Regions from separate parts of the Leisingera sp. XS_AS12 genome, predicted to be linked through region 1. Evidence: riboswitches for the same ligand, from Rfam matches in the RefSeq annotation. Region 1 holds a riboswitch; the other holds the start of a gene.
The links. A riboswitch is a leader RNA that binds a small molecule or an ion and turns the genes downstream of it on or off. The one in region 1 is predicted to bind S-adenosylmethionine.

Region 1 (4,863 bases):
CACTGCATTGCGATCGGGATGATCTCCCCTTTTCTGGCTATGTGATCTACGGAAAGCCAAAGCGCGGTCGAGATGCCGGCGGCAGGGTTCGAAGAGCTCTCGAGGCGGCCCGCGCCATGCGGGACATGTCCGGTTGCGGCTGCGATCCGGAGCTGCTGGCGGCGGATCGATTTGCGGAACGGCTCAAGATGGCCTTGGTCCACCGCGGGCGCCTTCAGAAAGAGGACCCGGCGGACTGGGACACAATCTTCCCGCATATCAAGTACCTCATCGGCCCCTGCGCGGAAGGAATCCGCAGAGAGCTCATCGACGGGATAATCCCGGAGGAACCGGTTCTCGAGGAGATTGCCAAAAGGAGCGGAGTGGAAGCTTGCTTCCTGGCCGGGCGCGCCTGGTCGGAGCATTCCTTCGTTCTTATGAAGATTTCCTGAGGCCTCTCATTCGTGGTCTATACGCCCTTGGATATGCTGGATTGCAATGGACGGCCGATCGCAGGCTGCCCGATCTCGGCCAGCGGCCGAATAGGCGCACCCTTCAGCCGGTCTCATGCCGACTGAAGGGAAAAGACGCTCGGCAGCACGACCTCACGCGGCCTCTGCATTCCGCCGCGCCGCAGCCTGCCCCGCGGACCAGACCTTTCCAGCGCGCCTGATCTCGATGAGCATCGTAATCGTCCGTTTGTAGGTGTCGCGCCGCACCTGCGCGAACTCGTTCCCGCCCGGCATCCGCATGGCCTTCGCCAACTCGCGCTGCTCTGCCGCAAAGAAACGGATGTGCTCTTTCAGCAGCGCGCGGAAAGCCAGGTACGCCTCCTTGCTACTCAGGGAAAGCGTCTCCCCGAAGAAGACCTCCGGCGCCTCGTTCAGATGCCCCCACGCCAGAAGCAGGCCGCGGCCGTCATTCATGCTGGCGCAAAGGCGGCGGGCAACATCAGCACAGGTCGCATCGTCTGCGATCGGCTGGATCATCAGGGTTTTCTTTTCAGTGGTCATGGGTCTCATCCTCTGAGATTGGGTTATCTGTACATGTTTCTGATTTTCGCTAACCGGAGAGCCCGGTTAACGCAGGGCGCTATCAGGGGTCGCGCCTTCAGGTTTTGCAGACCGGGCAGTCAGCAAACTCGCCCGTCTCACACCTCAGCCCGGACAATGGCGGCATCAACGAGCTGATCGAGACGCGCCTCAGCCGCTTCCAGCTGAAGCTTGGACGCTGGCAGGCGGCCGTCTTTCATGTCGCGCACATCCCGAACCGCTCTGGCCAGCTGCTGCAGAAGGGCCTCGGCCTGGCTGCCGGCCGGGCGCGCATCTGCCGCCCACGCTCGCGCATAGGCGAGCACACCAAGCAGAGCATTGAACCGCAAACGGTGGTGGTCGATCAGCCTCGCAGTTGCCGGGTCGCCGCAGCCGCCATTGACCTTCTGCCCCTGGCGGAAGGCGAGCTTCAGATGATGAAGCAGGCGTCCGGTTTCCCGCAGCATCACGCGCAGCTCGCGGCGCAGCCCCCGGTATCCGCCCCACCCGGTGACACCAAGCGAAGCCATGAAGTTGCTCGCCTCCCGGCGCGGGATCTCATCAGCGCAAGCGTGCGCCATGCCGGCGAGCTGCCCGACCGAGATGCAACCAGCATGATTCAACAGCTTCTGAAGTTCGTACTTGCTGTTGGCTTTCGTTTTGACATCACTGTTCATCAAATTTCTCCTTGGTTTTCCGATGGTCAAAGGATTGCGCAGCCCCACGGGCCCCGCCCGTCCACATCGGCAGACGGCGAAGGCACTTGGGCGTATCTCTGCGGGTAAAGGGTCCGGCGCCGATCGCGGTCAGGACCGGGCTGCCATCAAAATGCGGCGGCTCGATGTGATCTTGATCGATGATACGGACATAGGGGATGCCAGCCGCGTCAAGCTTGCTGGCGAGCAGCTCGAGACGGTCCTCAGAGCCGCCATCGAGACAGACTTTCGTGCCCGGCCGCAGGCTGGCATAGCCCTCGGCGTTTGCACGCAGTTCGGTATTGCCGTGAGACAAGGAAGAGAGAAGCGTATCGACATAGGCATGACCCGCTTGAGCGTTGGACTTGCCTTCCGACATGATCAGGTCGCCGCGCAGGACCGCATAGAGACGCAGTGTCTCGTCCGGGGCAACTTTCTCAGCAGGGATCTACTGGATGCGCTTCATCGTCTTTCCTCTCACATGCCCCCTCAGGGGCGAATTGGTAGACTAACGGGAGTCGAACCCGCCTGGCGTGGACGTTAGGGCGCCCTGCTGTTCCCGCGACTTAGTCCAAAGTGCCGAGGCTTGCGCCCAAGCAAGAATTCCGGTGCGAGGCTGATGCCTCTCAATGTGACCCTTGGATTGGCGGCCGTAGGGGGCTGCGGCCATCTTGCCCGCATCGTCTCTTTCGAGGAACCACCTTACCGGGCCTGGCAGGTTGGCGGGGAGCGTGCCCCCTCGTGATGCAGGATCAGATTATGCAAACGGCCGCAGCGCGTCAATCCTTCTATCGCACTTTTTTCGCACTTTTTGCCGCGACCTCAGTCGTCGCGTTTGCGGGCGATCAAATCGGCAAGATCCGACAGCTCGATGAAGTTGTCCGCCTGGCGGCGCAGATCATCAGATACCATCGGCGGCTCGGATCTTGTGGTCGACACAACGGTTACGCGGCAGCCCTGCGCCTGCAGGGCGCTGACCAAGGCGCGGAAATCGCCGTCGCCGGAGAACAGCACGACATGATCCACATGCGGTGCGACCATCATCGCATCAGTGGCGATCTCGACCGCGATGGAGCCCTTTTTCTTCTTGCGGCCAAGGGGATCGGTGTATTCCCGGAACGTCTTCGTCACCACGTTGAAGCCATTATACTGCAGCCAGTCGGTCAGGGGCTTCAGGGGCAGGAAGTCGTCCTGCTCGCTCACACAGGTGTAGTAGCTCGCCCGCAGCATCTTGCCGCGGCGCATGAACTCCTCCCGCAGCAGCTTGTAATTGATCTCGAAGCCGAGCGCCTTCGCGGCGCCGTGCAGGTTCACACCGTCAATCAGCAAAGCAATGCGATCATCTTTGTAAAACATCCTGGGGACCTTTTTCATTTTTTGGTTCGTCTTTTTGGGGATCAGCCCCTCCAGGAAATCTATGTGGAAAACCGTTGATGGTGAATGCCTTAATTCTGTTTTTCGCACATACGGGCGCCTATCATGTGGACAACAGCACAAGCGGCCGGAGATCCGATGCTTACCTTTGAAACCATAGGCCCCTGCACGCTTTACCTCGGCGATGCGCGGGAAGTTCTCCGGAACTTGCCGGAAAAGGCGGATCTCGTTGTGACCGACCCGCCCTACAAGCTGACAAGGGGCGGCAAGAACGCGCAAGTCATGTCTGGCATCTTTGCGTCCGACCAATACGACAATTCCGGCACGCTCATGGAAGTCGTGCCCTGGGAAGAGATGGCGGCGCCGATCTTCGCAGCCTGCCGTGATCACTGCGACGCGTACATCATGGCCAATGACAAGAACGTCTTCGATGCCCATGCCGCCTTCATTAGCGCGGGCTGGAAGCTGCACAACCTTCTGACCTGGAACAAAGGCGCCCCAACCAGAAACAGGTGGTACATGAAGAACCTAGAGTTCACCCTGTACCTCTGGAAGGGGCGTGCGGCGACGATCAACATGCCGGGATCGACACAGGACTTCGCCTGCCCGCGGCCCAAGAACCGGTTTCACAGGACCCAGAAACCGTTACGCCTGTTGGACCACTATATTCGAAACTCCTCAAACCAGGGCGAACTTGTGCTCGACCCATTTGCAGGCTCCGCATCTACCCTGGTTGCCGCAATGCGCGCCGAGCGGCGGGCGGTGGGGATCGAGCTCAATCCTGTCTGGTTCGAGAAATCCTGCGAGCGGCTGCACGCGGAGTGGGCCGCAATCTGCCAGGGCCTGGAAGTGCCGGCCGAGTGATCTCTTCCTGGACGATATTTGTGAAAAGCAACCCCTCATGACTGAAAGAAGCCCGCAACCAGGCCCGTTCGGCTCCTATTGGGTCGATGGCATTCTGGACCACCCCAGCGGCGATCCGAAGATGGACGCCCTGCAGCAGGATGCGGCCTACCGCGCCGAGCGGTCGATGGCCGATATTGAGAACCGGCTGCGCAAAGCCTCCAGCGGGGGCTTTGCGCCATCCGATCTGCGCGGCCTGGCCGCCAGCCTCCTCGCGATCGCCTCCCTAAAGCTGCACCGCGAATTTAATCCCGTGGCACATGAATGCTTGATGAGCCACTGTGTGGGGGCTCATCCGGATCTCGAAAAGGTACGGGAGGGGCTGCGGCAGAGAGAAGAGCGGATCCTGCAGGAGAGCATCGCGAAGGATGAGGAAATCCGACGGCTCCAAAGCCGCGTCACGTTCCTTGCTCGCGGCATTCTTCTACTCTGCGTCGTGCTGGCGATCATCCTGATCTGACTGCCAGCCAGGGCTCAGGGCTTGCCCGGACCGGCTGATGCCGCCCCCTGCCCTGCGCTGCTGTTTCTTGCCAGCAGCCCAACGACAAGCAGGACCCCGGTCGCGGCAGCGGGGTACCACATATTTGAGAACCAGGGTGAATAGTTCAGAAAAGCAAAGCCCCGCGCCTGGTCAATCAGGTGGAACAGGGGATTCCATTTGAAATAGACCAGCACATGCGCTGGCAGCATGTTGGCAACGAACATCTGGCCGGATCCGATCATGTTGAACCGGCTGTATGCCTGGGCCGCCAGGGCGGACAGCCGTGGGAAGACACCCTTTGCGGACAGGAATATGAGCCCGGCGCCGACGCCTGACAGCCAGCAGAGGATGAAGGCGATTGCCAGACCTGCCGCATCATCGATGCTGAAGCTTTTGATGA
Region 2 (4,863 bases), on a different contig from region 1:
CGTTTCATCAAGATGAAGCCGACGATGCTGTATCTGTTGTTCGGCGGCCTTCTGGGCATCGGGCTGTTGCGCGGCCAAAGCTGGCTGAAGGTGGTGATGGAAGAGGTGATGCCGCTGGAGCAGGAAGGCTGGATGATCCTGACCCGCCGCCTCTGCGCCTTCTTCTTTGCGCTGGCGGTGGCGAATGAGCTGATCTGGCGCTTCCAGAGCGAAGAGGCCTGGGTCTATTTCAAGACCTTCGGTCTGCCGATTGCGATGTTCGGCTTCTTCATGTTCCAGGGGCCGCTGTTTCAGAAATACGGGCCGGACGAGGACGAGGAAAACACCGGTCCGGCGGAGTAACCCGCAACAGGGGAGCGCTCCCGCGCCCTGGCCTCATCGGGGATGAGGCCACAGGCCTTGGGCGTGGCAGCCCGCCTGCGGCGGGCTGCGCCAGCGCGTGCCGCAGGCGGGGGGCGATGACCCTAATCGGTCACTTGCCGAACAGCACCTGCTGCGCCCTGGTGTCGGAGCGGTCGCCGCGCAGATCGGCATGCAGCGCCCGCCCGGCGATGACACCGGGGCGGGACCACATCTGCTCCAGCCAGCGGGCCATGTTCGGCTTGTCGTCGAGGGTCTGCTGCTGGCCTTCCCACAAAGAGGCCCAGGGCCAGATTGCCATGTCGGCAATGGTGATGTCCGGCCCGACGACATATTCGTTGTCCGCCAATTGCCGGTCCAGCACGCCGTACAGCCGCGCCACCTCGTCCCGGTAGCGGTCCTGGGCATAGGGCAGCGGCTCGGGCGCGTATTTCAGGAAATGATGCGCCTGGCCCGCCATCGGCCCGAGCCCGCCCATCTGCCACATCAGCCATTGCTCCACCGCCAGCCGCGTGCGGTCGTCGCTGCCGTAGAAACGCCCGGTCTTGCGGGCGAGATACATCAGGATCGCGCCGCTTTCGAACAGTGACACCGGGCGGCCGCCGGGGCCGTCCGGGTCGGTGATCGCGGGCATCTTGTTGTTGGGCGACAGCGCCAGGAACGCGGGGGCGAACTGGTCGCCCTTGGCGATATCGATCAGCGTGGTGTCATAGGGCAGGCCCATTTCCTCCAGCGCGATGGAGATCTTCCAGCCGTTGGGGGTGGGCCAGTAGTAGAGTTGAATGGCTGACTGCATCTGGGCGCTCCTGCTCGTTGCCGTGCGCCTAGAGGATCACAGCTGGTGCCAGGCGGGCAAGGGGGCGGCGAAGGGGCGCAGCGCAAACAGCCGTGACCAGCGGCGTGCCGAGCGCGGCGGGCAGGCCGGGCGCAGGCGTTGCAGGGGCGTCTCCTGTGGTTGGCGCAGCAGGTGGCGGTAAACCGCAGCGTGCCGGGGCGCGTGAAGGACGACCAGTGGCAGATCCGATGTTGTGGCTGGGCGATGGCATAGCCCAGCGTGCGCAGATGGCTCAGCGTGTCCGCGTCGTCCAGCGGCAGCGTGACGGCATTGGCCGCATTGAGACCATGGCCGATGGCGTGGTCGCCACGCGTCGGCAGCCGGGTCAGCCGTTCGAACAGAAAATCGAACGGGTCGTTCTCGCGGCTGGTGATGTTGATGAACTCGGCCGAGCGCCCGGCGGGCGTGTCTAGGGCGGTTGCGGTGCGGCTTTGAAAGCTGGCCCCGAACAGCGAGATGATGCGGCCGATGGCGCCCTGCGGCAGATGGTGCAGCATTTCCAGGGCGACCTCGATCCCCAGCGAATGCCCGATCACATGCACCGGCCGCCGCGGATCCTGCCGGTGCAGCAGGGCGCAGACCTGTGCCAGGGCCTGCCCGGCGCGGGCCGCGCTGGCCTGGGCCTGTCGCAGGGTACCGCAGGCGTTCCAGCCAAAGGCAATGCCAAGGCCTTCGTCGGCATGGCCGAGCCCGAAGCCCAGCTGGCGCGGCCAGGAGGGTGCGCGCCAAGGCAGATGCGCAGGCTCGAGCGAGAGCAGGTGGCGGTGGGGGCAGTTGCTGCGGCCGCCGGGGCGATAGTTGTAGCCGTGAATCATCACGATCACCGGCCCGTCACCCGCTGTGGCGCGCTGCAGCAGGCTCTCGAGCGGTGCGGGAGAGCCGTGCAGCTCGGCTGTCTGCCCGCGGGCATTTATGCGGATCAAGGCCATCTTCGGCTCCCGGCTCCTGAATTTTGCCGAACCCTAACCCCGGGGCGTGACCGGCAGGTGACGATCCGGTAACGGTCGTATGACGCACGGCGCAGCTGCTACAGCTTGACTGGTTGCGCCTGCGCGCGTACATGCGGGCCATCTATCGTGGCGATTTGTTACCGGATTGCGGGCCACGTAAAACATACCCGCTAAAGAGGTCAGGACGTGAAGGACCCCCTTTCGCTTGGCCGAACGGGGGTTTTTTATGCGCCGCGGGCGCGAGGAGACAGAAGATGAGCGACAACTGGAACACCCGCACCAAGCTGGTCCATGGCGGTAGTCGCCGCAGCCAGTACAACGAGGTGAGCGAGGCGATCTTCCTGACGCAGGGCTTTGTCTACGACAACGCCGAACAGGCCGAGGCGCGGTTTGTCGAAACCGGCCCGGACGAGTTCATCTATGCCCGCTACGGCAACCCGACCGTCGACATGTTCGAAAAGCGCATCGCGGCGCTTGAGGGGGCGGAGGACGCCTTTGCCACGGCCTCGGGCATGGCGGCGGTCAATGGCGCGCTGACCTCGGTACTGAAGGCGGGGGATCACGTGGTCTCGGCCCGGGCGCTGTTCGGGTCCTGCCTGTATATCCTGGAAAATATCCTGGCGCGGTATGGTGTCGAGGTGACCTTCGTCGATGGCACCGATCTGGAGCAGTGGCGTGCGGCGGTGCGGCCCGACACCAAGGCGGTGTTCTTTGAATCGATGTCGAACCCGACGCTGGAAGTGATCGACATCGCCGCGGTGGCCGAGATCGCCCATGCCGTGGGCGCACTGGTGATCGTCGACAACGTGTTCTCGACCCCGGTGTTCTCGCGCGCGATCGAACAGGGCGCCGATGTGGTGGTCTATTCCGCGACCAAGCATATCGACGGCCAGGGCCGGGTGCTGGGCGGCGTGGTGCTGGGCACCAAGGACTTCATCCGCGGCACGCTGGAACCCTACATGAAGCACACCGGCGGCTCGCTGAGCCCGTTCAACGCCTGGGTGCTGCTGAAGGGGCTGGAGACGATCTCCCTGCGGGTGAACGCCCAGGCCGACAGCGCGCTGAAGATTGCCGAGGCGTTGGAGGGGCATCCGGCCCTGGCGCGCACGATCTATCCGGGGCTGCCGGGCCATGCGCAAAACGCGCTGGTGCAGACCCAGCTGGGCGGCAAGGGCGGCACAGTGCTGTCGCTGGATCTGAAGGGCGGCAAGGAGGCGGCCTTCCGCTTTCTGAACGCGATGACGATCCCGGTGATCTCCAACAACCTTGGCGATGCGAAATCCATCGCCACCCATCCCGCGACCACCACCCACCAGCGGCTCAGCGATGAGCTGAAGGCCGAACTGGGGATCACGCCGGGGCTGGTGCGCCTGTCGGTCGGGCTGGAGGATGCAGCCGACCTGATTGCCGACCTCACGCAGGCGCTTGAGGCGGCGCAGGGGTGAGCCGAACGTCCGTTCAGGCGCAGGTTTTGCCGCATTTGACTGATCCGTTTTGAGTTTTGCGGCGTAAAGGTATAATTGCATTGTCTGCAGGCGCCGCCGGGCGCCTGCCAGAGTAGGGAAACGCGCCGATGAACATTCACACCCGCGACAACGCACAAACCCCGGATCGTGAGGCCGCCGCCGCCGCGCTGGACGTGCTGCGCGCCTGGGCCGGGACCGCGACCGAAACCGAGATCGCCCAGCTGGATCCGGCGGTGGCCCGGCTGCTGCCCGAGCGCGCGACGGCCAACTACCCGGATCTGTCGCGGCACTATCCTGAGGATTTCAACGCGGACGACATCTATCGCGCGTCCTTGCCGGATCTGCAGAACGGGCCAACCAGCCTGATCCGTGGCGCGCAGGAGCAGATCCAGCACGTTGGCATTTCCAACTTTCGCCTGCCGATCCGGTTCCACACCCGCGACAATGGCGATCTGATGCTCGAAACCAGCGTGACCGGCACAGTGTCTCTGGACGCCAGCAAGAAGGGCATCAACATGTCCCGGATCATGCGCAGTTTTTACAAGCACGCCGAGCGCACCTTCAGCTTCGAGGTGATGGCAGCGGCGTTGGACGACTACCTGAGCGATCTCGACAGCCCGGATGCGCGGTTGCAGATGCGGTTTTCCTTCCCGGTCAAGGTGCAGAGCCTGCGGTCGGGGCTCAGCGGGTATCAGTATTACGATTTCGCGCTGGAGCTGGTGGACCATGACGGCGTGCGCGAAAAGATCATTCACCTCGACTACGTCTATTCCTCGACGTGCCCCTGTTCGCTGGAACTGTCTGAGCATGCCCGACAGGCCCGCGGGCAGCTGGCAACGCCGCATTCTCAGCGCTCTGTTGCGCGGATCTCGGTGCAGGTCGAGCCGGACGCGGGCTGCCTGTGGTTCGAGGATCTCATCGAGCTGTGCCGCCAGGCGGTGCCCACCGAGACGCAGGTGATGGTCAAGCGCGAGGACGAGCAGGCCTTTGCAGAGTTGAACGCCGCCAACCCGATCTTTGTCGAGGATGCCGCGCGGCTGTTCTGCGAGGCCCTGCAGGGCGATGCGCGGATCGGCGATTTCCGGGTCATTGCCAGCCACCAGGAAAGCTTGCACAGCCATGACGCCGTCAGCGTCCTGACGCAGGGCGCACTGTTCAAGGCAACCAGCATGGACCCGCGGTTGTTTGCCAGCCTGATCCACAAGGGCTGACCGTCGGCGGTCGGCCCTTGCGGTGATTATCAGGGCGTAGG

Region 2: another riboswitch for S-adenosylmethionine. It lies ahead of metZ (O-succinylhomoserine sulfhydrylase); the one in region 1 lies ahead of AB9K35_RS16695 (peptidyl-tRNA hydrolase).

The regions. Positions count from the first base shown of each region.
Region 1 is NZ_JBGFGM010000111.1:50,002-54,864, forward strand. Features, by position in the region: gene AB9K35_RS16680 (hypothetical protein) at 1-431, shown strand, start outside; gene AB9K35_RS16685 (hypothetical protein) at 585-992, opposite strand; gene AB9K35_RS16690 (hypothetical protein) at 1,130-1,687, opposite strand; gene AB9K35_RS16695 (peptidyl-tRNA hydrolase) at 1,677-2,153, opposite strand; SAM-I-IV-variant riboswitch at 2,335-2,458, opposite strand; gene AB9K35_RS16700 (NYN domain-containing protein) at 2,528-3,061, opposite strand; gene AB9K35_RS16705 (site-specific DNA-methyltransferase) at 3,218-3,943, shown strand; gene AB9K35_RS16710 (hypothetical protein) at 3,981-4,442, shown strand; gene AB9K35_RS16715 (ABC transporter permease) at 4,457-4,863, opposite strand, start outside.
Region 2 is NZ_JBGFGM010000107.1:162,862-167,724, reverse strand. Features, by position in the region: gene AB9K35_RS14830 (inner membrane-spanning protein YciB) at 1-342, shown strand, start outside; gene AB9K35_RS14825 (glutathione S-transferase N-terminal domain-containing protein) at 473-1,156, opposite strand; gene AB9K35_RS14820 (DUF726 domain-containing protein) at 1,057-2,124, opposite strand; SAM riboswitch at 2,262-2,340, shown strand; gene metZ (O-succinylhomoserine sulfhydrylase) at 2,400-3,590, shown strand; gene folE2 (GTP cyclohydrolase FolE2) at 3,719-4,822, shown strand.